2 regions of the Paenibacillus sophorae genome follow, and region 2 is predicted to be linked to the other one. Evidence: predicted binding sites of a transcription regulator. Region 2 holds the regulator's gene; the other holds the start of a gene.
The links. The regulator Rex, encoded in region 2, represses fermentation and respiration genes when NADH is low (regulators of the CRP and FNR family bind a similar motif). The targets are predictions, from matches to a motif close to TTGTGAAATATTTCACAA.
Positions count from the first base shown of each region.

Region 1: a site for Rex is predicted at 8,993-9,010, ahead of KP014_RS03010 (cytochrome ubiquinol oxidase subunit I). Genes of this name have one in related genera too.

Region 1 covers NZ_CP076607.1:619,080-634,318, forward strand. The annotation lists gene KP014_RS02970 (DUF4386 domain-containing protein) at 4-711, shown strand; gene KP014_RS02975 (Crp/Fnr family transcriptional regulator) at 668-1,264, opposite strand; gene KP014_RS02980 (pyridoxamine 5'-phosphate oxidase family protein) at 1,293-1,718, opposite strand; gene KP014_RS02985 (VOC family protein) at 1,874-2,239, opposite strand; gene KP014_RS02990 (CxxH/CxxC protein) at 2,333-2,500, opposite strand; gene cydC (thiol reductant ABC exporter subunit CydC) at 2,672-4,582, opposite strand; gene cydD (thiol reductant ABC exporter subunit CydD) at 4,579-6,471, opposite strand; gene cydB (cytochrome d ubiquinol oxidase subunit II) at 6,471-7,490, opposite strand; gene KP014_RS03010 (cytochrome ubiquinol oxidase subunit I) at 7,477-8,880, opposite strand; gene KP014_RS03015 (cold-shock protein) at 9,092-9,322, opposite strand; gene KP014_RS03020 (cold-shock protein) at 9,483-9,683, opposite strand; gene KP014_RS03025 (S1C family serine protease) at 9,975-11,213, opposite strand; gene KP014_RS03030 (hypothetical protein) at 11,516-11,722, shown strand; gene KP014_RS03035 (MBL fold metallo-hydrolase) at 11,691-12,497, opposite strand; gene yycI (two-component system regulatory protein YycI) at 12,533-13,264, opposite strand; gene KP014_RS03045 (YycH family regulatory protein) at 13,292-14,584, opposite strand; gene walK (cell wall metabolism sensor histidine kinase WalK) at 14,581-15,239, opposite strand, start outside.
Region 2 covers NZ_CP076607.1:4,563,817-4,579,055, reverse strand. The annotation lists gene panB (3-methyl-2-oxobutanoate hydroxymethyltransferase) at 1-632, shown strand, start outside; gene panC (pantoate--beta-alanine ligase) at 632-1,522, shown strand; gene panD (aspartate 1-decarboxylase) at 1,515-1,898, shown strand; gene KP014_RS22125 (tetratricopeptide repeat protein) at 2,018-2,662, shown strand; gene dinG (ATP-dependent DNA helicase DinG) at 2,779-5,637, shown strand; gene KP014_RS22115 (redox-sensing transcriptional repressor Rex) at 5,960-6,610, shown strand; gene KP014_RS22110 (amidohydrolase) at 6,600-7,898, shown strand; gene KP014_RS22105 (cell wall elongation regulator TseB-like domain-containing protein) at 8,008-8,526, shown strand; gene KP014_RS22100 (hypothetical protein) at 8,773-9,306, shown strand; gene KP014_RS22095 (AAA family ATPase) at 9,299-10,801, shown strand; gene KP014_RS22090 (3-hydroxyacyl-CoA dehydrogenase family protein) at 10,937-11,809, shown strand; gene KP014_RS22085 (acetate/propionate family kinase) at 11,806-13,011, shown strand; gene asnS (asparagine--tRNA ligase) at 13,123-14,418, shown strand; gene KP014_RS22075 (DnaD domain protein) at 14,435-15,169, shown strand.

The DNA.
Region 1 (15,239 bases), 1.9 Mb from region 2:
CGAATGTCGACTCCAGCGGCCCGGGCGGCCGGGATTTCACTCATTTTAATGGCGGCTGCCGCCGCATTCTCGTACGGATATGTACATGGAGGTCTGGTCACGGAGGGAGACCCGGCCGCTACATTTGGCAGCTTGAGCGCCGCTCCCCTGCTGTTCAGGGCTGAGATCCTGGGTTGGACCCTGATTATGGTCTGTGACATCGTGGCTGCATGGGGATTATATAAGGTGCTGAAGCCGGTGCAACCGGGCCTGTCCCTACTGGGCGCATGGCTGCGCCTCTCATATACGGCGGTCTTGGCTGTGGCCGTCTCGAGCCTTGTTGTGGTTTCCCTGATTACAGGCAGCGGAAACGGGGCATTTCCGGGCTTCACGGCCGGTCAGCTGGAGACGGAGACGATGCTGTTTCTGGGAGCTTTTAAAGCGGTATGGTCGGTTGGTTTGATAATTTTTGGCGGGCATCTTCTGATTGTGGGGGTTCTGGCTCTCCGAGCAGGGAATATACCGAAGATCATCAGCGTACTGCTGCTGTTGGCCGGGGCGGGTTATATCGTCATCCATGTGTGCCGCACGCTTTGGCCTGAAGCCGAGGGTCTTGTAAAGGGGCTGGAATGGGTGTTTATGCTGCCGATGACCGCCGGGGAACTGGGCTTCGGGATCTGGCTGCTGTTCAGAGCTCCGTCTCCGAGCGTTCGCGGTGGAGCCGCTTCTTGATCCGGCTCAGCGACTCCGGCGTCATGCCGAGATAGCTTGCCAGCTGATGCTGGGGAACTCGGTCGATGAGTCCGGGTCTTCGAAGAAGCAGGGTCTTGTAACACTCCTCGGGAGAAGAGGCGATAAAGGCGGCGAACTCCTCCTGAACCTGACCGAAGCTCTCCTCAATCATCCGGCGCATCATGGACTCCAACTGCGTGTATTTGGCGTACATCTCCCTCTCGGTGTCCAGCCGGGCGACGACCAATACAGAGTCCTCCAGACAGGTCAGGGCGTAATCCGACGATTTATCTGGCTTATGTACGTTGAAGATGGCGATCGCCTGCTCCTCCGTGTAGAAGTTCGAGGTTATGTCCCGCCCCATCACATCAACCGCATGCTGCCGGACGCATCCCTTCAGGACGAAATAGCATTTGTCGGGAACTTCCCCCTGCCTGAGCAGAACGGTTCCCTTCTTGTATTCTTCGATAAGAATTTCATCCAGTATGGCGCGCTGCTCTTCTTCGCTCAAGGAGGTCAGCCGGGCCATATATTTCAGTAAAAGATGCTTCATCCTCTAGCGTTCCTCCTTCTGTTCAGGGTTACCGCATCATGGGCACTTCAAAATTGTCCGAATGAAAATGGCTGTAGTACCGCCCATTCTCCGCCGTAAATTTCAGCACGCAGTAGTCCGGGTCGGTCACGCCGAGCGGATAATAGTCCGTATCGCCCTCACGCCAAATCAGGTCCTTGGAGTCCTGATCCTCCAGCACCTCCATCGTCCCTCTCAGCATAACGCCCTTAAACGTACGCGGATTGCAGAAGTACACACAGGCCTGCGGATAGTTCCGATACTGCCGGACCCGCATGGAGGAGGTATTGGTCGTGAAATAAAAGACTCCCTGTCCTTCCCTGCGGCGCGGCGGCAGCATTGCTTTCATGTTCGGAAACCCCTCGTCATCCACGGAACCGATAAAAGAAACCTCGGCCTGGTCGATTAAAGCCTCGATCGTCTGGTCCATTTCCATTGCATTTTTCCTCCCGGCGGATAAGAATGACTTGCTCCGTCTTCCATTTTAAGGGAATCGGGCTTAGTTGTACATTACTCACCTTTACGTAGGCGGGAGAATACCATTCCTTTGATAATATCGTATGTCCTCATATAAAAGTGGTGGTCTTGAGACTAGCTATGCTCCGCTAGCTGCACTTCAAAGCCGTCCGGGTCCAGGATATAAAAGAACCGCAGGGGGGGATTGGGTGCGACCGGCCCGCGGACAGTCGGGATGCCCTCGCTCTTTAGGTATTCCATTGCCTCATCCAGGGACTCCACCTCAAAACCAATAGACACGCCGGATTCCGGCTTCAGTACCGATTCGCTCCCCTGAATTAGCTCAATTTTCGGCTGCCCATCCGTCCCCAGCATGGCGATCTGCCTGCCTCTGCTCTCGAATCTGCGCTGAATCGGGAGTTTGAGAATCCCGTGATAGAAGTTCAGGGACGCCTCCAAATCGCGCACCCGGAGTGTAATCCAATTCATGCTCAAATTCATGCGTGTATCCCCCTCTGTTGATTGTCCCATCCGCTAATGTGCTATCAACGGAAAAAGACGGCGGGAAGCCGTCTTTTTCTCTCCCATTTCTATTTACACCACCAGAAACTCCGCGTTCTTCTCGCATTCCGCGCACTTCGCCGGCGGGTCCCAGTCCGAGAATTCCGTATCTTTCAGATCCACGATGTCGGGCGCATCCTCATATTCGTCAACGAACATGTCGATGGCCAGCTCCAGATGTTCTTTGCATACTACATACATTTCCTGCAAGCATTCCTTTCCCTTTGCCTCTTAAGGCGTAATACTCCTCTTACTGTTCTACCACAATTCCGGCGAAAAAGGAACCAATAAACCCGCAAAAACGGCCGCCTGACGCAGCTTGCCTTTACGGGTCTATGAATGGCCTTGCTGTGCCAAAATGCTGCGTTTGGCTTAATTGGCCGAAGAGGCGCGCTGCGCCGTATACCCCGGCCGATCGAGCTCATACAATCTGCGGTACCGAGGCTCGGAAGCCATCAGCTCGGCGTGGGTGCCGCGCATTTCGACTCTGCCGTTCTCCATAAAAATCACTTCGTCCATCCGCTCCGCGCCGACCAGGTGATGCGTGACCCAGATCAGCGTCTTGCCCTCCATTGCGGCAAAAATCGTCGACAGCAGCTCCCGCTCAGTACGCGGATCGAGGCCGACGGTAGGCTCGTCGAGCAGAACGACAGGCGTATTTTGCAGCAGAATGCGCGCCAGGGCGATCCGCTGACGTTCCCCGCCGGAGAAGCGCTGACCTGCTTCGCGTACCCGCGTGTCGTAACCTGCGGGCAGCGAGGCGATCAGGTCGCCAAGCTTCGCCAAAGCGCCCGCCTGCGCGACTTGCTCCTCGGAAGCCTCCGGGGCGCCGAGACGGATGTTATTGGCAACGGTCGTGTCGAACAGATGCGGACGCTGGTTCAGCACAGAGATAATGGATGGAATCCGGTCTCCGTAAGAAGCGGCGGCACGTCCATTAATCGTGACTGACCCTGCGGTTGGAGTAAGCGCTCCCTGAATCATCTTCAGCAGCGTCGATTTGCCTGCACCACTGCGGCCGATGATGGCGATTTTCTTGCCTTGGGGAATGTCCAGCGTCAAATCGCGAACCGACCATTCTCCGGCTTCGCCGTAGCTATAACCTGCATTGCGCAGCGAAATATGCGCCGAATGACCTTCTTTGCCACCGGCTGCAGACAGGTCTGAACCAGCGCGGCCGGAGTCGCTCCCAGCTGCACGGTCAGCACCTGACTGCTCCAAATTAGCACTGCCCGGTTGGCCGCCGTCTGCGCCACCAGCCTTAGACAGCTCTGAGTCTCCCTCATATGACGTGTTACCCGCCTTTTCGCCGCCCTCCGCTAACTCCGACTGCCTTTCCTCCACACCCGCAAGCCGCTCCAGCGAATTGCGGTACTGCGGGATTTTCTCAATGGCCTCGGATACCGGCAGGAAAGCGTCGGCAACCGGGAAGACCACAAGGGCAAAGGCGGCGATCAGCGTGCCGGGAATAGCGCCCTGCGCGAATTGGCCCCCGGCCCACCAGATCATGGACAAGACGCCAAGGCCAACTACCGACTGGCCCAGGAACATGCGCAGCCTCGCCCACCGCCGCAGCGCGGCATCCGTACGGGCGACCGCCCGCTCATCCGCCTCATACGTTTCGACGAACTGGCCCTGCCGCCCGCTGATCATCCAGTCGCTCATGCCGAGCACGGCATCGGTCAGCTTCTGGTACAGCCGGTTGCGCTCTTGCTTGATCTCGCGCTGACGTTTTTGCGTCAGCAGCAGCGAAATAAGCGGCAGCACGGCGACCAGCACCAGGATGTACAGGCCGATCAGCAGCGCGAACCGCACATCGAAGGTGCCGATGGCGATAACCGCCGCCGCGTAGATGATCAGGGAAATGACGGCGGGGAATACGGTACGCAGGTATACATTTTGCAAATACTCAATGTCGTCAGCCAGCATCCCGAGGATATCGCCCGTGCGGAAGCGCGAGGACAGGAATAATGCCTGCGGTTCCAGGATGGAGTACAGCCGCTGACGCATCTGGGACAAAATCCGCAGAATCGTATCATGCCCGACCAGCCGCTCCACATAGTGGATGACCGCCCGGCTTGTGCCGAACGCGCGGACGCCGACAATCGGGACATAGATCATGAGGATGTTCTCCGGCGGGATGGATGCCTTGGAAATCAGGAAGCCGGACGTATACATCAGGGATGAAGCCGAGAATACGGTCAGCGCGCCCAGCATGACAATCAGCAGGAAACGCCAGAAATAGGACGACACATATGGAGCAAACCAGCCTTCCCGTTTCAATGAATCCCCTCCAGTTGCGCTTCTACAAGCTCGTAATAGGTTCCTTTGCGTTCAAGAAGCTCCTGATGGGTGCCCACTTCGGCAACCCTGCCCTGCTTCATAACAATAATGCGGTCCATGTCCGCCATCCAGTGCAGACGATGCGTAGCCAGAAAGACAAGCTTGTCCTCAAACAGCGGCAGCATCGTTTCCTTCAGCTCATATTCCGTCTCGATATCCAGATGCGCCGTCGGTTCGTCCAGCAGCATGATCGGACGGCTGCTCAGCAGCGCCCGCGCCAGCGCGACCCGCTGCTCTTGTCCGCCGCTTAAGGAACGTCCTCCGCCGCCAATCCTTTCATCCAGTCCATCAGGCAGCGAGGCGGCAAGCGGCGACAGTCCGGCAGCGGCGACAGCTCTGGAAATAGCAGCAAGCGGAGCCTCCGGGTAGTAGAACCGGACATTATCCGCCAGCGTTCCGCTGAAAATGTACGGCCGCTGCGGAATATATGACGTCTGGCGCCGCCAGGCGTCGTCGGTCAGCGCGCTCACCTCGCAGCCGTTAATCGTTATGCTCCCCACGCCCGGGTGCAAAAACCCGGCCAGCACATCAATCAGCGTCGATTTTCCGGCGCCGCTTTCGCCGATGATGCCGATTTTGCCGGTGCCGGTGAACTGCAAACTAATCTCCTCCAGCGAGGAAGGGCCGCCTTCTTCATGCCGTACCCCGATCCCCTGGAGAGACAGCATACTGCTGCCATTCCAGGCAAATGCCGACTCCAGCAAGACAGAAGCGCTTTGACCGGAGACTGCCGCAGACCTCCCGCCGACGGAGGGATTCCCACCCGGTCTGCCCGCCGAAGCATACTCCGTGTCCTCTGCCCCGGAGCGATCTTCCGGCAGCCCCTCATCTCCTGCCGGAGCATCCGTCAAAGCTGATGCCCCACGCTCTAGCGCTACCGCCTTTACAGGTTCACGGTCAATAATGCCCTTCATCGCTTCACCCGCTTCCTTGCCGTCAAGCGTGGCGTGAAAGTCGGCGCCGACCAGCCGCACCGGCAGGAAATATTCCGGCGCCAGGATTAGAATCGTCAGTCCCGTAACCAGCGTCATATCGCCGTTCACCAGCCGCACGCCGAGACTGACGGCCACGGAAGCAACGGACAGCATGGTGAAGAAATCAAGCGCGAACGATGACAGGAACGCCACACGCAGCGTGCGCATCGTTGCCGACCGGTAGCGGTCGCTGACCTCCGCGATGGCCTGGCTGTGGTCCTTGCTTCGCCCGAGAAATTTCAGCGTCTCAAGCCCCCGCAGCGAGTCCACAAAGTGATTGGACAGCGTCCGGTACGATTCCAGCTGCCGGTCCATCTGCTTACGGGCTGTCATGCCGATCAGAATCATGAATACGATAATAATCGGCATCGTCACGGTTAGAATAATCCCGCTCATACTGTCCTGTGTGTACACATAAACGAGCAGCAGCACTGGCGTTACCGCCATGCCGACCATGCGCGGAATAATCAGCTCCAAGTAGGTGCGGAACTTCGTCACTCCCTCCAGTACGAGCGTCACCAAGGTTCCCGTTCCTTGATCCCCGGCCATTCTCGGCCCCAGCCGGAACAGCCTGTCCATCATCTCACGCCGCATGGCGCTGCCCGTCTTCTCGGCGAACCGGTACGAGATACTGCTCATCAGCAGTCCGCAGGCATGCCGCGCCAGAAACGCAAGAAGGAACAACAGCGCAGTGCCCCATTGTTCCTTCAGCGGCTTCCCCGCGAACAGCGCGGAGATAACTTCTGCCAGCGATGCGGCTAGCAGCAGGATGGACAAGCTTTGCACCAGGGTAAGGAAGCCTACCGCCAGAAAGGCCGGCCTCACTCCTTTATACCCAAGCAAATTTCTATCCATTAATATTCGAGAGTCTCCTTATCGCTAAGCCGTTTGTGGAAGATAAAATAGCTCCAGATCTGATAGCCCAGCACGAACGGCAGCATGGTCAGCGCCACGATCGTCATCACTTTAAGCGAATAATGACCGGATGCGGCGTTCGTAATAGTTAAGTTGTAAGCTTCCCCAAGCGAGCTGACCATAACCCGGGGGAACAGGCCGACGAATACGGAGATTACCGAGAGGCCCAGCACCGCGCCGGTCATGCCGAATGCCCAGCCGTCACGCTTCTTCTTACTGAAATAACCCGCCAGCAAGAAAGCGACCAGACCCAGCACCACAATAGCCCACAGCAGCGCACCGCGCACGTCGAAGATATCCGTCTGGAAGTAAGTCATAATGACAAAAGCCAGCAGCAGCACGCCTGTTGGCAGCAGCAGAGTCCGTGCCCGTTTGCGAGCCCGTTCCTGCAGCTCGCCGAAGGTGCGCAGCGCCGTGAACAGCAGGCCGTGAATATTGCACATCAGGACAACCGCAAGGCCGGCCAGCACCGTATAGACATTGACAATGTCGCCGAAAAAGGCTGCGTGCATCTGCATGTCGCCGTCAATCGGCAGACCTTTGATAAAGCTCGCAAAGACTATGGCAAGCAGGAAAGGCGGAAGGAAGCTGCCGATCAGAATGGACAGATCCCAGGTCTTTCTCCAGCCGCCGGATTGTGCTTTGCCTCTGTATTCAAAGGCCACACCCCGGAGAATCAGACCGAACAGAGCGAAGACAAACGGCACATAAAATCCGCTGAACAGCGTCGCGTACCATTCGGGGAACGCGGCGAACATCGCCCCTGCCCCGGTAATGAGCCATACCTCGTTCGCATCCCAGAAAGGACCGATGGAGTTAATCATTACCCGGCGCTGACGTTCGTCCTTCGGGAGCAGTTGAGACTGCATCCCCACACCGAAGTCGAAGCCTTCCAGGAAGAAGAATCCGACGAAGAGAACCGCAATCAGCACAAACCAAAGTTCATTAAGTGAGAGCATGGTGTCCCTCCTTCTTGTTATAAGGGTCCGTCGAATGCGAGTCTTCTTCGATAGTGTACGGTCCTTTTTTAATAACCTTGACGAACAGATAGATCAGCACGATAAAGAGAGCCGCATATATACCGTTGAACGTGATTAGCGAGAACAATACCTGGCCCGCCGTAATGTTGGGCGAAATACTTCTTTCCGTTGTCATCAGACCGAATACCGTCCACGGCTGGCGCCCGAATTCCGTCATGAGCCAACCGGCCGTATTGGCAATCGGCGGCAGCAGAAGTCCCGACAAGCAGATGCGCATAAACCCGGTGTTCGGCTGATCGAACTTCTTGCGCCACATCAGATACACAGCCCATAGGGTAATGAAAATCATGGCCATGCCTGCCACGATCATAATCCGGAAGCTCCAGAAGGTCGTGCGTACAGGCGGTATGTAATTTCCCGGACCGTACTTTTGTTCATACTCGGCCTGCAGCTCGTTCATCCCTTTGACCTCACCGGAGAACTTGCTGTAGGAGAGGAAGCTGAGCGCATACGGAATCTTCAGTTCATGAGTGCTTGTCTTGTTCACAGGATCAATATTGGCAACCACCGTCCAAGGCGCCGGATCGCCGCTCTTGCCCCATAGGCCCTCAGAGGCGGCCATCTTCATCGGCTGGGTCTTAACCAAATACTGCGCCTGCCAGTGACCCGCAAAGGCAACCCCAATCGAACTGATAATGCCGACGATTGCCGCGATTTTGAAAGACTTTTGAAAGAACGAAACATCTTGCTTTCTCAGCAGCTTGATTGCGCTGATGCCGATAATCAGAAAAGCTCCGGTTGCAAAAGCGCCCAATACGGTATGCGGAAACTCAACCAGAACCTGACCGTTAGTGATCAGCGCAAAGAAATCATTCATCTCAGCACGGCCGTTGTTGATGGTATATCCGACCGGGTGCTGCATAAATGAGTTCGCCGCCAGGATCCAGAAAGCGGACAGCGTGGTCCCAATCGCCACAAACCAGATGGACAGCAGATGGACCTTCTTGGAAACCTTCTCCCAGCCAAAAATCCAGATTCCGATAAACGTTGATTCCAGGAAAAATGCGAGCAGCGCTTCAACCGCAAGCGGCGCCCCGAATACGTCTCCGACAAAGCGCGAGTAATCCGACCAGTTCATTCCGAACTGGAATTCCTGCAAAATCCCGGTAACCACCCCGATCGCAAAGTTCACGAGAAAGAGCTTGCCCCAGAATTTTGCCATTCGCTTGTATTCTTCGTTGCCGCTGCGGACGTACATGGTCTCCATAATCGCGATGATGAATGATAATCCAATCGTTACCGGCACAAAGAAAAAGTGAAAAATCGTTGTCGACGCAAACTGCATGCGCGACAGCATAATTGTGTCCATGTTCTCCCTTCCTTCTCCCGTTTAGTTGCTTTCTATTTTGTCAAAATTTTAAGAGGTGAATTGTGACGTTAATCACATCTATAATCATTTTTATCGGTAAAAATCAATAAATTTGTGACATTAATCACAAAATTTTTGACAAAAGCAAAAAAAATAAGACGGTTTCCCGCCTTAACTGCTTCTCTATTGTCTATATTGAGGCTGCCGCCATTTAAGAAATGGAAATCCCCTTCTTCAACGCTTTAGGGTTGCTGTTTGAGTTAAGCAGTTGGGGAAGCATCCTCATACTCTGCTCCATCGGTGCGCTGCACAAAGGGCAGGTCGGCGCAACATCAAACGTAAAATTATCTCTCATCCATCCGTTGCAATCATCGTTCGTGCAGGACCATACGGCGGTATTCTCTTCCGGTATTTCCTCCAGTGGTTTCTTCCGGTAGTTCATTGCCGTTCCCCTCCATTTCTCTATATGCAAAGTATGGTAAAAGGTGATCAGCCTGATTATAAGCTCACAGCTTACAATATCTTATAGTTGAGCATTGGCAAATGCTCATCATTTTTAAAAAAAGACCGTCCCGATTCTTAGGCGGGACGGTTTGTTGGTTCTACAGTTTTACAACGTTTTCGGCTTGTGGTCCACGGTTGCCTTGAACAACGTTGAATTCAACGCGTTGGCCTTCGTCCAACGTTTTGAAGCCGTCGCCGACGATTGCGCTGAAATGTACGAATACGTCGCTTCCGCCTTCAACTTCGATGAAGCCAAAGCCTTTTTCTGCGTTAAACCATTTAACTGTACCTGTTTGCATTGGTGTATGCCTCCAAAAAATAAAATTAACATGTTATTTTTATCTTTGAACAAAGAAAAAATTCACACATTGAAAAAGGCTGTATTCCAACTTGACAACCCTTTTCAATGTGAAAATTCAGGCCTCAAATTAAAATATGATTAATATCATAATAACACATCGCGGCAGCAAAGGCAAGTTATGCACCCGGAAATGCTCCAGTTTTTACCGTAAAAGGCTGACTCTTCAAATCCAAGCTCAGCCAGCCTTTCCTCAGTAAAGTTTTACTAGTATATACTGCTTCCGCCGGAATTATTCCCCCGGTTTCTCTTTGAGTGTAACGGTAACTTCCTGCTCTACGCCATGACGGTAAAAAGTGATGACGAGCGGATCGCCGATCTTAGTCTCGTTGTACAAATATTTGCGCAAGCTCAGCGTGGAGTCGATAGTCTGGCCGTTAAATTTCGTTATGACATCGTTCAGCTTGAGTCCGGCTTCCTTGGCCGGACCGACGGCATCAAGAACCACAACGCCTTCTTTGACGCTGCTCGGGAGATTGAGCGCCTTGCGTTGGTCTTCGGCAAGCGGAACATACGGATTATTCAAATCGATGGAGTATACGCCAAGATACGAGCGCGCGATCTTCCCTTTTTGAGACAATTCCTCCGCGATCTTGATGACATGATTAGCCGGAATGGCAAACCCCAGGCCTTCCACGCCGGTGTCGGATATTTTCATCGTGTTGATGCCAATCACGCGGCCGTTCAGGTCCACGAGCGCCCCGCCGCTGTTGCCCTCGTTAATGGCGGCATCGGTCTGGATAACCTCCTGCTCCCAATCATAGACGCCGTCCTGGTTAAGAGATACCGGGATGCTGCGGTTCGTATAACTGACAATTCCCGAGGTGAGCGTGTCGCCAAGGCCGAGCGGGTTGCCGATCGCAATCACCGTTTCCCCCAGCTGAAGCTTTGAAGAATCGCCCATCTGCGCGATGGTGTTAATCCCCCCGGCATCAATGGAGAGGACGGCAATATCGCTGACTTTATCCGCGCCGACAAGCTCCGCTTTGCGGGTCTCGCCGTCCACCGTAACAACCTCAAGCTTGCCTGCTCCGGAGATGACATGGTTATTGGTTATAATAAATGCCTTATCGCCGGTCTTCCTATAAATCACACCCGATCCGAGCGCCGACTCATCCGGGGTATCTTTGGTTTCCTCTTCTTTATGATTGATTATGCTGACAACCGCTGGACGAACGGTAGCCGCTGCCTTGATAATCCGTTCATAAGGATCGCCACTGCTTGGCGTGACATTCTGAATGAAGGCAGGCGCCGCCCCCTTTGGATGGGAAAGCTGGCCTGTAACGAGACTGAACAGCAGAACTGCGACCACTGCGCTGATCAGGGAGCAAATCGCGGACACTTGCATCGTTGACAAGCTTCGTCCTCTGAAGGGTTTCGACCAGCGGCGGGGCATTGGGCGCTTCGAGACTTTTCGTTCTCTCCGTCTGGATACTTTGGTTGAATAGAAATCATCGTCAAACAGTCCCAATCTGTCATCCTCTCCCCTCTTTAACTCACGCCTAACCGTATGAGCAGCCTTCCTGCAGTCGCCCTCGTTCACATTATAGACTGCATTCTGCGGCAAAATGTTTCATCTGCTATTGACCCTGAAGCGCTCAATCTCGTAATAGCGGAATACTTTGCCGCCTATCAGACTATAATTCTAGAAAAGCTGACTGACAAGCAGTGTGCAAGCCGGCCCCTTTATCTTTCTATTGTACCATAGCGCCGATAGCGGCGCCGTCTTCATGAAAATAAAAAAAACGACAAATAGTGGCAGGAGGAACGGCTATGGATTCTTTTACTTCAAGTATGGATTTGGCGCAGTTCATAGGCAAGCTAGGCGATCTGAAAGACGAACATTATCATATGACACTCGCTCTAACCGCAGCGGTCGAATTGCTGATTGACAAAGGACTAATTACACGCCAGGAGCTTGAGCGGAAAATGTCTGAGCTTGACCATCTTATGATTCGCTCACCGTATCCCATGGCGTAGGCCGGTCGTAGTAGGTGTCGCAGAGCCGGAACTCGCTGTCTCTATAGAAGCAGCCTCTGTCTTCCATCGCTCCGCGAACGGACATTCTCGCAAGCTCGATCATATTATGATCCCGGCTTAAATGAGCCAGATAGGTCCGCTTGGTGCGTCCCGTCAGAATCTCGCTGAGCGCCGCACCCGTCGCATCATTGGACAGATGGCCCATATCGCCGAGTATCCGCCGTTTCGTATTCCATGGATACCGCCCCATCCGCAGCATTTCGATATCATGGTTGGCCTCCAGCACCAATACGTCGGCATCCGAGATGGCTGCTCTCACCTTGTCGCTGACATAGCCGAGGTCGGTCGCCACGCTGAGCTTCTCCTTGCCTTCATAGAAGTTGTAGCCGACCGGCTCTGCGGCATCGTGGGAAATGGCGAATGATTCCACCCGCATATCTCCAAAATCTTTAGATTGTCCGGTCTCCAGAATGAGCCGGTTATGGTCCTTGATGTTCCCGATGCCCTTCTCGATTGCGCTCCATGTACTGCTGTTGGCGTAGATCGGCAGATTGAATTTACGGGCGACCGCGCCGAGACCCTTGATATGGTCGGAATGCTCATGCGTCACGAGTATCCCCTCAATCTCATCTCCCTTTAGCTCCCGCATCGCCAGCAGCTCCTCAATCCGCCGCGCGCTTAAACCCGCGTCGATCATCAGTGTCGTCCCGCCGCCCCGTACAATCGTGGCATTGCCGGTTGAACCGCTGGACAGCACCGTAAATGAAATCCCCATATCTCCTGCTCCTCTTTTCGTAATCCGTTACTTCACTAAGGTGTCTTGGGACTGATAATGTCGGCGCTGATGCCATTGACGTAATAAGACTTTCCGTCCTCCAGCACAAACCGCCACATCGGCGCCGCCACCTGGCTCTCGGAATTAAACAGTTCACCGTAATAGCCCAGTTCGATTTCCTTCACCGCCGCTCCCTGTGGGAAGAACTTCTCGATCAGACTGCCCAGCGCCTTCGATGCCGGCAGCACCTTCTGCGCGTCACCTTTTCCGCCTTCCCCGATATCAATCTGCGGCCGGCGGTAGGCGACGATTCTCTGATTGCTGTAGACCAGCTCCAGCCTTACGCTGAACAGAGGCCATTTCCCGTCGACCAAAGGATGCAGTACGAATTTGCCGACCTCGCTTTCCAAAGGATCGAACCGGTAACTTCCGATATCGGGGATCTGGCTCTCCAACTCCCTGCTCAGCTCAATGAAGGAAAAAATCAGTTTGCTGTCAACCGGCCGGGTAAGCTGAACCGTTCCATCCCCCTCACCGGCCGAATAGCGGTACGTAATATCGGGAAGCTCTGGCGTTGCCGCCGGAATGGGGCACAGAATGCGGATATCCTTCTGCTCCATGATTTGCTGAGTTGAGCCGGAAAGCGAGGTGAAGTCAAGATTGGCGCTGACCTGCTCCCGCAGGTCCATCCACAGCTGGTAGCACAGCAGCAGATTCAGCAGCAGAAATGAATAGATCAGCACATTTTTTGCTCTACCCCAGTCCATGCCCTTCCTCCTTATAACCATGTAGTATTACTTCAGCGTAAGCGAGCTTCCGTCACTAAAGTCGACCCTCCAGACGGGGGTCAGCTCGAGTTTGTCTCCTTTGACCACCGGCAAATAGACCGGGTACAGGTCGCGAATCGCCACAGATTGGCTGATCCCCGCGAGCTGCCGCCGCAGAGTATCCCCTCCGGGAAGCTCCACGATCTTTTTCGAACCTTTATCATCCTCGCTGTACATCAATGACCGTTCGTAGGCCGTGACCGTTCCCTGCTGCAGCCGCAAACCGATAAGCCCGTAATGCAGCTTCGGCTGATCCAGAACCGGGTACGCCCCGTATGGATAGGAGCCATAGTACTGCTGGAAGGAAACAAGCCGGTCCTGATCGCTCTCCTCCGCCGCTTCCAGCTTGTACGTCCCGTTCCATCCTCCATGTTGATTGACAAAATCAACCGCCTCCAGCACATCCTTGGCATTGGTGCTCTCGCCCGCCGGCAGCGCCGTAGGATCGCTGTAGCTCATCCAGTTATGTTCCTGATCCACTTGGAGGCTGCGCTTGCTGTCGGTATAGATTTCAGAACCGTCCTTTTCCCGAATATACCGGGTGCTCCCGCTATCGAAGAACAGGCTGCTCTGCATTTGCTCAACCGTATACAGCTTGGAGGGCAGCTCTGCCGCCATGAGCGACAGATTGCTCTCCGGAACATAGTAACTGCCGTTTGACGTTGTGTAAGGCGTCCAGGATTTACCGAAATCAACATGCTGCTGTACATCCTGCACGGTAAGATCTGCTTTGGCCGCTTCATACACGATGTCTCCCCTTGTACTGAAGAAAACGGCATGCGCCTTCGAATCGTTCTTCCCGCTGTATATCCAGATCCGGTCGACGCTCTCTCCGGCGAACAGAGAATCGGGGGATAGCTGCATCACCCGCTGCAGCAGCGCTACGGGAATGCCCGAACGAAACGACAGCTCAATTCCGGGATTCTCGCTGCGGATCTTGTCCCAGTTGAAACTCTGGACGGAGCGGCGCTGGAAGCTCTCGAAGCTTCGTCCCTTTAACCGGGTGAGAATCAGATTGTAGAAGGTCGAACTTGGGTAAAACAGCGTGTGTTTGTTGTTTCCCAGATGAATGATCATTTTATCAGGAAATAGCAAATTCTCAACTTTTCCCTCAGGGCCCATATTGTCTGTCTTCACATATAAATTCTCCGAGAAAACCGCTGAATCGCTGCCCGGCAGACGATAGATCAAATAATAACTCTCCACCAGGCTGCCCAGGACGAGCAGCGCCAGAATCCAGGACTTGATCCGTTCCTTCACGCTCCATCCCTCCTTTGCTTCTCCAGAGGCAGCGTAAAGGTAACCTTAGAGCCTTTGTTCAGTTCAGATTGCAGCGATATAGCGCCACCATGCGCCTTTACAATTTCCCGGGCAATGGAAAGTCCGAGTCCGGTTCCGCCCATATTCCGCGAACGCGCCTTGTCCACCCGGTAAAAGCGCTCGAAAATGCGCTCAATATCCTTCTTCGGAATACCGATCCCGGAATCACGGACGGAAATCTCCAGCATTCCTTCGGAATTGCGTCCCGCCTCGATCTCGATGCTTCCACCCTCCGACGTATATTTCAGGGCATTGGACACCAGATTGCCGAGCACCTGGTCGATCTGATCCCTGTCGAGCCAAGCCGTCGAGATGTCCCGGCGGACGATGGTGCGGATAGAAATCCGCTTCTGCCGGATTTGGAAGGAGAAGCGGTCGGCTACATCCTCCAGCATCTCGGCAATGTCGGTCTCCTGATACCGCAGCTGCGCTTCTCTGGAGTCCAGCCGCGACAGATGCAGCAGATCGGTAACGAGCCGGATCATCCGCTCCGTCTCGCTGCGGATTACGCCGACAAAACGGCCGGCCAGCTGCGGATCTTCCATCGCGCCGTCATCCAGCGCTTCCGCATAGCTCTTGATGGTCGTCAGCGGCG
Region 2 (15,239 bases):
AGCATACGTTCATTGTGGCGGATATGCCGTTCATGACGTATCACGGCGGCATCGACGAGACCCTGAAGAATGTGCGCCGGCTAATGCAGGAGGGACATGCCCATGCAGTTAAGATGGAGGGCGGGCTTGAAATATGCGCAGCCGTATCTTCCATCGTCTCCGCGGGAGTGCCTGTGCTGGGCCACATCGGGCTTACACCGCAGTCGGTAAACACCATTGGCGGATACCGGGTGCAGGGCAAGGATCCCCAGGATGCGCAGCGGCTTATGGAAGAAGCCAAGGCGCTTGAGAAGGCGGGCGCCTTTGGCATCGTGCTGGAACTGGTGACCGAGGAAGTGGCTGAAGCGATCACTAAGGAGCTTGCCATTCCGACGATTGGAATCGGAGCGGGACGCTATTGCGACGGACAGGTGCTCGTATTTCACGATGTGCTGCGGTATGCTTCGCCTTACAGGGAGAAGCGGTTTGTTAAGGCGTATGCCGACGTCGGGGGTATTATCCGCGACGCGCTCGGACAATATGTACAGGAAGTCAAACAGCGCGCTTTTCCGGAACAGCGCCATGCGTTCGGTGCGGATGAGAGTGTGCTGGAATCATTATACGGTGCGGCCGGAAAAGGAGCGAGATCATAATGAGAGTCGTTAGAACGGTAGAGCAGCTTCGGGAAGCAATCGGGTTTATGCGGCGTACCGGACAGGGGCCTGTCGGGCTGGTTCCGACGATGGGTTATCTGCATGATGGCCATGCAAGCCTGCTGCGGCGGGCGGGAGAAATGTGCGGTACTGTCGTCATGAGTATTTTTGTCAATCCGATTCAATTCGGACCGAACGAGGATTATGAAGCCTATCCGCGCGACGAACAGCGGGATTTGGAACTTGCGGAACGCGAGGGTGCCGATATCGTGTTTATTCCGACGGTAGAGGTGATGTATCCCCGCCCAATCCGCAGTAAAATCACGGTGTCCTCGCTTACGACGAGATTATGCGGCGCCTCGCGTCCGGGCCATTTTGACGGAGTGACGACGGTAGTCGCCAAGCTGTTTAATCTGGTCCAGCCTGAATATGCTTTTTTCGGACTGAAAGACGCGCAGCAGGTGGCAGTGCTTCGGCAAATGGTGGATGACCTGAACATGAATGTGGAGATCATCCCCTGCCCTATCGTACGTGAAGGCGACGGGCTAGCCCTCAGCTCCCGCAACGTCTATTTATCGGCCGAAGAGCGCCGTCAGGCGCTGGTGCTGTCCCGCTCGCTTCAGGAGGCCCGCAAAGCGTTAGAGGAAGGACGGGCGGCCACGACCGATGAAGTCCGGGAGCTGCTGACATCCGTCATTTCCGGCTCGCCGCTTGCTGACATTGATTACGCGGAAGTCTTGACATTTCCGGAGCTTGAGCCGCTTGAAGGTAACTTCCCGCTTACGAGAGCCGAAGGGGAGATCATAATGGCGCTGGCCGTCCGGTTCGGCCGTACGCGCCTGATCGACAATGTCATCTTTACGCCGAAGGAGGTCGCAGCGCTTGTATAGACATATGATGAAATCAAAAATCCACCGGGCGACGGTCACCGAAGCCAACCTGAATTATGTCGGCAGCATCACCATTGACGAGGATCTGATGGAAGCCGCAGACCTGCTGGAGAACGAGAAGGTGCAGATTGTGGACAACAACAACGGTTCGCGTCTGGAAACCTACGTCATACCGGGTCCGCGGGGCAGCGGCGTCATTTGTCTGAACGGTGCGGCGGCGCGGCTTGTTCAGCCCGGCGATACGGTCATAATTATTTCCTATGCGATGCTGTCCCGGGAAGAGCTTGAAGAGCATAAGCCCACGGTGGTGTTTGTGGACGAGAACAACCGTCCCGTTAAGCTTGACAATAAGGAGCTTCACGCGACGATTGCCTGATTTGGGTATCGGTCCCTGGAACCATGTAATGACTGCCACGCATGAAAGGCCGGCTCCGGGCGAACAATGAAGTCAGGCAAGCTGCACTGATCTCATTTTCGCAAGGAGGGATGGCTCCTATGTTTCAACAGATGTTTGCCGAAATGAACGAAATGCTCTCCGATATTGCCAGACAGCTGCCGGAGGCTCAGGGAGTAAGGCGGCATGAGCTTTTAAGCAAATACCGTATGCTTCGCAAGATGAGCGACGAAGCGCTGGATGAATGGCTCGCTTTTGCGGAAGCGCTCAGTCTGTTTCGCCAGAAAGTGGAGCTTACTGAGGTGCCGGAGCCGGAGACGCCGCTTAGCGGGGAAGACTCCGGAATTGAGATGGAGAATTTTGCGCGCGGTCAAGGGTATTACAAGCTGTTGATGTTTCCGAAATGCATCGAGCAGTTCAGCGTCGTCATTTCCCGGTATCCCAATAATCTGGCCGCACGTCTGTATCTGGCCATGTCCCATCTTCATCAGGGCGAAGCGCCCGCGGCGCGGGTTCACTTGGAACATATGCTGCCCCTGGTTCAGAGCCGCAAGCTGAAGGCGCATTTGTATAACGCTGTTGGCTGCATTGCGGCGTCGGGCCGCCGGTTCGATGAAGCGAAGGAACTGTTCGGGCTGGCGCTGAAATACGATCCGGCACTGCCTGAGCCAGACGCCAATCTGGAGGTCTGCAGGCGCGGCAGAGGCGAGCTTCAGTTCGGATTTCAGCTGGTTTCGCTATTATAATCGGGCGTTTAATTTGGTGCGATGCAGCTGCTGCTTTCCGGCGGTGTGCATCGCCTTTTTTCGCAACTTCTGTTATGCTGATTAAGAGTCTCGAATGAAAGGGTTTAGAATACATCATGAAATTTGCCGTGCTTGATTTTGAAACGACGGGAACCCAGTCCGTAGGTGAAATTATCCAGGTCGGACTTGCCATTATAGAAGAAGACCGGTCCATTTCGCGTGTGTACGGCTCCTACGTCAAGCCCGGAGGACCGATACCCCCTTTTATTACCGGCTTAACCGGCATTAAAGACAGCGATGTGCAGGACGCGCCCGAACTCGAAGAGATGATGATGGAACTGGTGCCTCTTCTGGATGATGTCGTGCTTGTTGGGCATAACGTCGCTTTCGATTTTCATTTTCTTCAGAGCGCTCTGGACCGGTGCGGTTATTTGCCGTTTCAGGGCCGTATTCTCGATACGATCGATTTTGTAAAAATCTGCTTTCCATCGCTCACCTCCTATCAGCTTGGAACCATCAGCTCCCATTTCGGACTTCTGCATGAACGTCCGCATCAGGCGGACAGCGATGCGCTGGCAACAGCGCACGTACTGCTGAAATGTCTGGATGAGCTCTACAGCCTTCCTCTGCTTACGGTGCAGCGGCTGACCGAGCTGTTTTCCGGTGAAGACAGCGATCTGAGCTGGTTTTTTGAGGGCTTGCTGAGCGAGCGCGAGCTGGAAACCTTCCAGCCCGAAGGTGATCTTAAGTTTTACCGCCAGCTTGCGTTAGCCGTGGGCGATTGGACGGAGCTGGCTCCTCCGCGCGAGGACGGCGACAATCCGGTGGAGCATATGTCGTTTGAGGCTTACTTGAACGAGATTACCGAGCGGCTGCGGAGCATCCTGCCCCAGTACGAAAGCCGGCAGGCTCAGGAAATTATGTTCGGCGAAGTGATCAAGGCGCTGGAAGAAGAGAGGCATCTGCTGATCGAGGCTGGAACAGGAACCGGCAAGTCGCTAGGCTATTTGCTTCCAGCTATTTACCAGAGCGTCCGCACGGGGCAAAAGGTAATGGTCAGCACTCATACGATCAATCTTCAAGATCAGCTCCGTGAGCGCGATGTTCCACTCTTGACCGCAGCCGTTCCTTTTCCGTTCAAGGCTGCTGTCTTCAAGGGTAGGGGACACTATTTGTGTCTGCGCAAGTTTGAACATAAAATAAATAAAAAGGATTACGCATCCCCGAGAGAGGATACTCTAACATCGGCGCAAATGATTGTGTGGCTCACGCAGACCGAATCGGGCGACGACGAAGAGCTGAATTTAAGCGGCCGGGGCGGCGATTTCTGGGAAACGGTGGCGAGCGACACGGACTCCTGCCTGGGACGGTCTTGCCCATGGTTCCGCAAATGCTATTACCATCGCGCCAAGCATGAGGCGGGCAACGCCGACGTGGTCATTACGAACCACTCGAAGCTGTTTGCCGACATGAAAGCGGGCCATCAGCTGCTTCCTGCCTATGAGTACCTTGTGATTGACGAGGCGCATCAATTGGAGGAAGTGGCCGGCAAGCACCTGGGCATGCATATGAAGCATTTTACCGTCTCGCATACGCTGAACCGCTTGTACAAAGACAGCCGCACCGGCCAACTGCCTGCTCTCCGGCAGATCCTCCAAAGCTCGGGCAGTGAGCAGGCCACCGAGTGGAGCGGGATCATCGACCGGCTGTACCCCGACCTCCTTACCGTAAAAGAGGCGTGGGATCTGCTCAGCGATAGGCTGTATGCACTGATACCCGAACGGTCCGACTCAGCGGCGGGAGAAGCGGGACAATTGGTGCATCGTCTTCTACCCGCCAAGAAGCCCAAAGGCTGGGAAGAGCTTGTTTCACTGGAAAGTACACTAAACTTGTCTTTAAGTGATATTATCCGCAAAGGCGATAAAATGCTTTCCGAAATGCGTGACCAGGAAGGCCAGTCCTCGGCCGACAGCCTTGTAACCGATGTTGGCGGGCTATTCAAGGATTTGGCTGATATCCGCGAGCAGGTACGTTTTTTTATGGGCATGAATGACGAAAATGTTGTATATTGGCTGGAGGCAAATGGAAATTACCGCAGCAAATCACTGCAGCTGTATGCCGTGCCCGTCGATGTCAGCGCGCAGCTCAAGGAGCTTTTCTTTGATAAGAAAAAAAGCGCCGTCCTGACGTCGGCAACCTTGTCCGTCGATAAATCGTTCCAGTATATGATCGACAATCTGGGTTTAAACGAAGCCCAGGAGGAAGGAAAGCTATCGACCGTACTGCTTCCTTCTCCCTTTAGGTACCGGGATCAGGCGCTGCTGGTCATTCCGCGGGATTTTCCAAGTGTGAAGGGAACCGTCGGCGACGCCCGGTTTGTCGATACGCTCGTTCATTCCCTGGCTGAAGCCGCAGTGACGACTCGCGGGCGCATGCTTGTGCTGTTCACGTCGTATAAGATGCTCCGGCAGGTATACGACCCTCTGAAGGAGGCACTCGCCTCCGAGGATATAGCGGTGCTGGGACAAGGCGTTGAAGGAGGCAGCCGAAGCAAGCTGCTCCGCCGGTTCCAGGAGAATTCCTCTTCTGTCCTGCTGGGAACGAGCAGCTTCTGGGAAGGAGTCGATATTCCCGGCGACGCACTAACATGTCTGGCAATCGTCAGACTGCCTTTTCAGCCGCCTAATCATCCGCTCGCGGAAGCGAAGGCCGAACTGCTGCAGGCACAGAAGAAGAACCCCTTCATGAAACTGTCCGTGCCTCAGGCCGTCATCCGTTTCAAGCAGGGCTTCGGCCGCCTTGTACGGACCGCACAGGATCGTGGCATTGTTATTGTTTATGATACCAGAGTAATCGAATCTTATTACGGAAAGTATTTCCTGTATTCCTTACCGGGACCTAAAATGGAGCATATGGCGACGGAACAAATGGTCCCCCGCATCGCCGAATGGCTGAAGCAAGACGGCGTATCCTAAGCGGGATGCTCGATTGGCCATTGTACAACATAGGCCAATCATTGTCTTTGCTTTTAAGGTATTCGATCGGCCATTGTACAACATAGGCCGATCTGCCGATTTTAATCTTTATGCGGGTTATACTGTAAGTAGATTCCGCCAATTGTCAAGCGTGTCCCGTCAGGGACGAAAAGCGATCCTTCATCCGCCTGATCAAGGTCCAAGCCCAACTTTCGCTAACGCCAATTTGCCGTTAGCGGGTGTCCAGAGGGCGGCAGCCCTTGGGGCCCTCCCTTTTAGGGAGGGTTTGGGAGGGTCCTATTAAAATGTAGGAGGAGAACTCATGAAATCGGACAAAATATCTGAAGCCGTCGTGCGCAGATTGCCTGTGTATCTGCGTTTTTTGAACGACCTGCAAAAACGCGAAATCGCCACTGTTTCTTCTCAAGAACTCGGACAGCGACTGGATTTAAATCCTGCGCAAATCCGCAAGGATTTGGCCTATTTTGGCGACTTTGGCAGGAAGGGCATTGGTTATGACGTACCTTACCTGATCGAAAAAATCCGTCACATCCTGAAGCTGGACCAGCAGATTAATGTTGTTCTGGTAGGAGCCGGGAATCTGGGTCAGGCGCTGTCCAATTACAATATTTATCTAAAAGACACAATGAAAATTACGGCCGTCTTTGATTCCTACCCGCCGAAGATCGGGACCAAGATCAATACGTTGACCGTTCAGCCTATGGAAGAGCTTGCAAGCACCGTACGTGAGCAGGGCATTCGCATAGGCATTATTACTGTGCCCGAGCAGGAGGCGCAAAAAGTAGCGGATATTCTCATTGGAGCAGGCATTGAAGCCATTCTGAATTTCGCTCCGGTTATTCTGAAGACACCGCCCGAGATTCGCGTGCATGCGGCGGACTTTACGACCGACCTGCAAAGTTTGGCTTACTATCTGCATGAAGGAAAGGACGAAGAAGAGCATGGGTACTAAATGGATGATCCGAAACGGAAAATTTGCCGTGCCTGGCGCGGATAAGCCTGTTCTTGAAGGATATATGGTAATTGATAACGATTTGATTACGTACATAGGGGAAGAACCGCCCGTTCTTGAAGAAGACGTGCCTGTCTTTGAAGGCAACCGCCTGCTGTTCCTACCGGGGCTTGTCAATACGCATGGGCACGCGGCGATGTCGCTGCTGCGCGGTTATGGAGACGATCTGGCCCTTCAAGTATGGCTTCAGGAAAAAATGTGGCCAATGGAAGGGAAATTCACCGGAGACGATGTCTACTGGGGAACCGCACTCTCGGTGCTGGAAATGCTAAAGGGCGGAACAACGACGTTTCTCGATATGTATGATCATATGGACCGGGTGGCTGAGGTAGCGGAAGCATCCGGAATACGCGCAGTCCTGATGCGCGGCGTCATCGGGCTGTGCCCGGCTGAGGTGCAGAATCAGAAGCTTGCGGAAGCGGTTGCTTTTGCAAAAAAATGGCATAACGCGGCGAGCGGGCGGATTACCGCCATGATATCGCCTCATTCGCCGTATACTTGTCCTCCGGATTATATCGAGAAATTCGTTCAGGCGGCGCATGACCTTGACCTGCCTATTCATACGCATATGTCGGAAACACGGCGGGAAGTGGAACAAAATGAAGCGGATTATGGCCTTCGGCCCGTTGCCCATCTGGAGAAGCTCGGGATGTTCACCCGGCCGTCGCTTGTGGCGCACGCCGTCCATCTGAACGATGAGGAAATCGAAATTCTTGCGCGTAATCAGGTTGGCGTCTCGCATAATCCGGGCAGCAATCTGAAGCTGGCAAGCGGCGTGGCGCGCGTTCCCGAACTGCTGAAGGCCGGTGTTACGGTATCGCTCGGAACGGATGGCGCGGCAAGCAACAACAACCTGGATATGTTCGAGGAAATGCGCCTGGCCGCACTGATTCATAAAGGAGTGTCCGGTGATCCGACGGCGGTTCCCGCAGGCGAGGCCCTCCGTATAGCTACGGAGTATGGCGCAAAGTCTGTATTCCTTAATCAAGTGGGCAGGCTCGCCCCGGGAATGAAAGCCGATTTTATCGCCATCGATATCGACCAGCCCCATCTGCTGCCGCATACGGACCTGATATCTCATACGGTATACTCGGCTAGCGCGAAGGACGTAGAGCATGTATGGGTCGATGGCAAGCAGATCATTAAGCACGGGGAATGCCTGACCTTGGACGAAGAGGCGATCCGCCGCAAGGCGCAGGAAGCATTCGAGGGACTGCTGAATCGGTAAATTTATAGAGCTTTCGCTGACAGCCTGTACGACTACTGGAACAAAGGAAACAAGAGCCTCGTCACTTTGGGACGGCGTTATTGTTTCTTCCTAGAAGGAGAGCTGCACGTTGAGAAAAAGGAGAAAATGGATTTTATACGGGGTGTTTCTGGCCCTGCTCCTTCTGTTCGGATTGTATCAATTTTTTGCCTACGTGCTGAAGGACCAATGGAGCGAGCGCAGTGCAGCCGAAGCTGCGGCGATTAGCGGGGCGGGCCTAACCGAGATCGAGAAAGCGCAGAAATCGGTATGGGACGAGAACTCCATTTATTGGGTGATTACCGGCAAAAACAAGGCCGGCTCCGATGTGATGGTGTGGGTGCGTTTTACTGTTGACGGCAAGCCGGCTCAAGGAGAGAACGCCGTGCATACGCAAGAACTGTCTCAGGGAGTCTCCGAGGAAAAAATGCGGCAGATTATCGCAGCCCAGGTTCCTGGTATCAAGATCGAACGTTTGCTTCCCGGAGCGTATAACGGCGAGTACGCCTGGCAGCTTTTTTATAAAGACGGGGACCGCTATTATTACCGGTTCTACCGCTTCTCGGACGGTGAGCAGATCGGCGACGGCTACAGCCTTCCGAACCGTTAACGAGGTGTAATACGAAGAACCAGCCACAACCTTGAGAGAGTGGCTGGTTCTTTTTTTATATGATAGGGAGAAATTAGAAGGTAAAATTTTAAATATTATTCACATTTGATTCGTTCTAGTATATACACCTATGATATACTACTAGTTGTATCGAGGCATGACAAAAAACATGCCGGTCTCGGATGGAACTAGGCACGCTACTTGGAAAGCAATAAAGTTTGACATCATTAGAGAGGAGGACGTTGTTTGAAACTTCGTCTAATGCCTGTATTGTTGACTGCACTGCTGTCTGCTGCGCTTCTGTTCGGCGGGTGGTTTTTGTACCGTGAGTTTGCCGTTCAAGAACCGCTTGAACAGATGGTTAGCAGTTATGAGGGTGTTAAGCAGTCCCATATTTCTATTAACCGCAATGAAGTAACTTTGAAACTCGATTTGCAGCCGGGCACGAAGCTTCGTGAACTGGTTCAATATATAAACTCTGAAGGCAAGTCCATAATCGGAGACCGGACCGTCAAGCTTGATGTGGAGGAGCATTCGAGCCAGGAGCTGGACGATTATTGGGATCAAGCGCTGTTTTCTGTAGCTGAGGCGATGGAGAGCCGCAAATATACGGTTATTCCGGAGACGCTGAAAGAGCTGTCCGCCCAGTATAAGAATGTTGCCGTTACAACGGAAATAGACGACAAGAATGTGTATGTGAGTTTGTCGGACGGCAAAAAGAGCAAATTTATTATTTTGCCGCGCGAGCCTGAAACGATGGGGGTATGGAACAATGCCTAAATGGAGCAAAGAAGTATTGATCGGATTTGTGCCGGTGCTGCTGATTTTTCTGGCTTTTCTGGGTATTAATATCGTGCCTGTTATCGTCGCGGCCGCCATGGTCGGCGCCCTGCTGGTTATCACCCATATGCGCGGCGGCATCGCCGTTAACGCGGGTGCGGAGAAGAAGCGTAAAAAGAACGGTCCGGCCAAACTGACGTTTGAAGAAATCGGCGGCCAGGATAGCGCAAAGCAAGAACTGCGCGAGGCGCTCGATTTTCTTATCCGGCATGAAGAAATCAGCAAGTTCGGGATTCGTCCGCTCAAAGGGATTCTTCTTACCGGTCCTCCCGGGACAGGCAAGACGCTGATGGCGAAGGCTGCGGCCCATTACACGAACTCGGTATTCGTGGCGGCCTCCGGCAGTGAGTTTGTAGAAATGTATGTCGGCGTCGGCGCCGGACGCATCCGCGATTTGTTCAAGGACGCCCGCACCCGTGCCGTTAAGGAGAACCGGGAGAGTGCCATTATTTTCATCGACGAAATCGACGTGATCGGCGGCAAGCGCGAAGGCGGGCAGCAGCGGGAGTACGATCAGACCCTGAACCAGCTGCTTACCGAGATGGACGGCATTTATAACTCGGAAACTCCGCGCATTCTGTTGATCGCCGCTACGAATCGTAAGGAAATGCTTGATCCGGCACTTCTGCGTCCCGGGCGCTTTGACCGTCATATTCAAGTCGATATGCCCGACAAAAAAGGCCGCAAGTCGATACTTGAGCTGCACGCCAAGAACAAGCCGCTTCACCCCGATGTCAATTTGGATAAAATTGCGGAGGAAGCTTACGGCTTCTCCGGAGCCCAGCTCGAAAGCGTGATGAACGAAGCCGCCATCTATATGATGCGCGATAATTTGACCCAAGTTGAGGAACGCCATTTGGCAATGGCGATAGACAAGGTCATGATGGGCGAGAAGACGGACCGCGAGACGAACCAGGAAGAGAAGAAGCGGGTAGCGATTCATGAGCTGGGACATGCCATTATGGCCGAGCTTCTGCGTCCGGGCAGCGTTAGTCAGGTAACCCTCACTCCGCGCGGTCAGGCGCTCGGCTATGTGCGGCATAACCCGCAGCAGGAGCAGTATCTGTATACGAAAGACTATCTTGAGGAGCAGATTATGATTGCGCTCGGCGGAGCGGCTGCCGAAGAAATGTATTACGGCGGACGGAGCACAGGCTCCCGAGGCGACTTCGATCAGGCCCTCGGTATTGTGGAAATGATGATGAAATCCGGTCTTACTTCCCTTGGAATCGCCAAGCTGGAAATGGTAACAACGGAAGAACTGATGAAAGAGAATAGTAAAATTTTGGACGAACTGATGGAGCGAACCCGTTCGCTTTTGGAAAATAAACGAAATGTTTTCGATTATTCCCTGGATATCCTGATGAAGGAAGAAGCGCTTTCCGGAGAACAATTTCGTTGTCAATTTCGTGACAGTGTCCTTTTACCGGCATAATTATTGATGCCGGTTATTTTTTTTTACTTTTAATGCATGCTAAGATATTATTAAATGTCGGAGTATGCTGTTTTTTTCGACAGAAAAAAAGGTGCTACAAAAATGTAGAGATACCTAAAAGGATGGAGGCTTTTTATGAATTTTAAGAAAATCGGTGTCATCGGCGGAGGCACGATGGGACAAGGGATTGCCGAAATGTTGGCAGCCAAGGGTCTGGACGTCCTGCTGGTAGAGAAAACGCCGGAAAAATTGGACTACTCTTACAGCATGATCGAGACAAGTCTCGATAAACAACTGGAGAAATGGGCAATCACACAGGCGGAGAAGAAGCTTATCCTCGGCCGCATCCAAAAAGTGACACATTTCGCGGAACTAAGTGCCTGCGATATGGTCATCGAAACCATAATTGAGGATCTGGAAGAGAAGAAGAAAGTATTTAATCAGCTCGACCAGGTATGTCCGAACAATATTATTCTTGCCAGCAACACGTCCACGCTCAGCTTAACGGAGCTTGCAAGCTCCACGATGTACCCTGAACGTGTTATCGGCATGCACTTCATTTATCCAGTCGCCAAGGTGGACGTCGTAGAAATCGTACGCGGCCTTAAGACGTCTGATTCAACATTTGAGAATACCAAAGCTTTTGTCGACGATGTTGTTGAGAAGAAAGGCGTAATGATCTACGAATCCCCGGGATTTGTAACTTCACGCCTCATTTGTCTGTTCATTAATGAAGCTATGCATGTTCTGCAAGAAGGCGTCGCATCGCCGGAAGATATCGACGATGCTATGCGTATCGGCTACCAGTTCCAGTACGGCCCGCTTGAAATGGCTGACCGCTTCGGCTTGGATTCGGTACTTGCCGCTCTGGAGCGCATGTTCCGCGAGTATGGCGAACTGAAATACCGCCCGTCGACCATTCTGAAAAAGATGGTGCGCGCGGGACAACTAGGCATGAAATCGGGCGAAGGCTTCTTCAAGTATGACAAGGATGGTGACCGTGTATGAAAGTACTAGTAATTAACGCAGGTTCTTCTTCGTTGAAATATCAGCTTTATGACATGACAGATGAATCCGTGCTGGCCAAAGGCTTGGTTGAGCGCATTGGTATGGATTCCTCGATCCTGACGCACAAGCCGACAGGCAAACAGGAAGTTACCGAAGTAAGCGAAATTCTGGAACATACGACGGCAATACGTAAAGTATTGGCCAATCTGACCGACAAGGAACATGGCGTCATCGACTCCATTAAAGAGATCAATGCCGTCGGTCACCGCGTCGTTCACGGCGGCGAGACCTTTAAGGCATCGGCACTGGTAGACGGGGCGGCCAAATCGGAAATCCGCCGGCTGTTCGACCTTGCGCCGCTACATAATCCGGCGGCCGTTATGGGGATTACCGCTTCGGAAGTTAATATGCCGGGTGTTCCTCAGGTTGTCGTATTCGATACCGCCTTCCATCAAACGATGCCGGAAAAAGCTTATATGTACGCTATTCCGAGAGTGCTGTACAACAAGTATAAAGTCCGCCGCTATGGCGCGCATGGCACATCCCATGATTTTGTAAGCAAGGCTGCGGCCGAGTACCTCGGGCGTCCGCTGGAAGACCTCAAAATCATTACCTGCCATATCGGCAACGGCGCCAGCGTTACCGCCGTTCAAGGCGGAGTTTCGGTGGATACCTCGATGGGAATGACCCCGCTGGAAGGTCTCATGATGGGTACGCGCAGCGGCGACATCGACCCGGCGATCGTTCCTTATGTCATGAACAAGGAAGAGCTTACTTCCGGCGAAGCCAGCTCCATGCTCAACAAGCATAGCGGTCTGCTGGCCATTTCCGGAACGAGCAGCGACATGCGCGACATCATTGACGGCTATGAGAAGGGCGAACCGAATTCCACATTGGCCTTTGAAATGTACGAATACCGTCTTCGTAAATATATCGGTTCCTATGCGGCAGCGATGGACGGCGTTGACGTCATCGTCTTCACGGCCGGCGTAGGCGAGAATGCGTCATTGCTTCGCGAGAAGGTTCTGAGCAACCTGACCTTCCTCGGAATTGAGCTGGACAAAGAAGCGAACAAGGTCCGCTCCGGCGATCCTCGCCGCATTTCCGCCAGCGGCTCCAAGGTAGAAGTGCTTGTCGTTCCGACAAACGAAGAACTCGTTATCGCCCGCGATACGCTTCGCATCGTGCAAGAACAAGCGTAAAGAGTTACAATAGTAAATAGCAAGAGGAATCCACAGCCAAAGGCCCGTTAGCGGTCTTTGGCTGTCGGACCTTTTACCGTACTGCACTTCTATAGAGGAGAGATTGATGGCATGGCTAACAAAACGGTTATCCTGGGCGTGAAAGATCATGTCGGAGAAAGCGTCGTCATTGGCTGCTGGGTAAATAACAAACGATCCAGCGGCAAAATTCAGTTCCTGCAGCTTCGGGACGGAACCGGTTATATTCAGGGCGTCGTCGTGAAATCGGAAGTACCGGAGGAGGTCTGGAACGCAGCAAAAAGTCTGACCCAGGAAAGCTCTCTTTACGTCACTGGAATTATCCGCGAAGAACCCCGCAGCCAATCGGGATTTGAGATGACGGTGACCGGAATCGAGATTCTGCACCTGACCGAGAATTATCCAATTACACCGAAGGAGCATGGCGTCGACTTCCTGATGGATCACCGGCATCTGTGGCTCCGCTCCTCGAAGCAGCGGGCGATTCTTGTGATCCGGGCGGAAATTATCCGGGCGGTTCAGGAGTATTTCGACATTAACGGCTTTACCCTCGTCGATCCTCCGATCCTGACCCCGACATCGGCGGAGGGTACGACCAACCTGTTCCACACCAAGTATTTTGAGGAAGACGCCTATTTGACGCAGAGCGGACAGCTCTATATGGAAGCCGCGGCAATGGCGCTTGGCCGCGTATACTCGTTTGGACCGACCTTCCGTGCCGAGAAATCGAAAACCCGCCGCCACTTGATCGAGTTCTGGATGATCGAGCCGGAGATGGCGTTCACGGAGCATGAAGAAAGCCTGCGCATTCAAGAGGAGTTCATCAGTCATGTCGTGCAGTCCGTCCTGAAGAACTGCAAGACGGAGCTTGAGGCGGTGGGACGCGATATTTCCAAGCTGGAAAATATTAAGGCTCCTTTCCCGCGCATCACATATGACGATGCGATTAAATTTCTAAATGATAAAGGTTTTGACATCCCTTGGGGAGAGGACTTTGGCGCGCCGCATGAAACGGCGATTGCGGAAGAATATGATAAGCCGGTATTCATTACACATTATCCGGTCGGTATTAAGGCTTTCTACATGAAGCCTGATCCGAATCGTCCGGATGTCGTGCTGTGTGCGGATATGATTGCTCCGGAAGGATACGGGGAAATTATCGGCGGATCGCAGCGCATCGACGATCCCAAACTGCTTGAGGAGCGCTTCAAGGAGCATGAGCTGTCGCTGGATACGTACAAATGGTATATGGATCTTCGGACGTATGGCTCTGTTCCTCATTCCGGTTTCGGACTTGGTCTGGAACGGACTGTAGCCTGGATTTGCGGATTGGATCATGTGCGCGAGACCATTCCGTTCCCGCGGATGCTGTACCGTCTCTACCCTTAAGAGAGAGGAGGGGCTTATGGACGGCAAGGAAGGAAACAGTTGGAGCGGAGGCGCATCCTTTGGGCTGCAGAGCGGGATGGCCGTCATTCCATATACACTTCTTACAGCTTACCGAAAGCTGGGTTTGACAGGCAGCGAGACGCTGCTGCTCATTCATTTGCTCTCTTTCCGTCAGATTGAAGGAAAGGACTTTCCTTCACTGGAGGAGCTGCAAACCGTTACCGGACGCAGCGGATCGGTAATTGCCAGTGAGCTGCAGAAGTTGATCAAGGAAGGATTTTTGAAGATTGTTGCAGGCAGCGACGAGCGGCAGGGTATCCATTACGAACGCTATGACTTCTCGGGAATGTACGATAAGTTGGGTTCTTATCTCGCGTCCCAGAATGATTCTCCACCAGCTGATGAGAATAGAGGTTCAGTTCGAAGCGCCAGCCGGGCAATGTTACAGGAAACAGGCAGTATACTTCCCGGGGATGCGTTTGAAGAAGACGAAAGCCGCAGTCTGTTCGTTGTGTTCGAGAAGGAGTTTGGCCGTCCGCTTTCTCCGATGGAATGCGAGACGATCTCCGGATGGCTCGACCAGGACCGGTATCCCGAGGAACTGATTCTGCTCGCTCTAAAGGAATCCGTATTCGCCGGAAAGGTGCATTTTCGTTATATTGATAGGATTCTGCTGGAATGGAGCCGTAACCGGGTGAAGAACGCCCAGGACGTCAAGGCGTATTCCCAGCGGTTTCGCGGGGGAAGATAGCAGGGATAATAATAATAAGGCCGATCAAGGAATCAAACTTGATCGGCCTTATTTGCTAGGCGAAAATGTT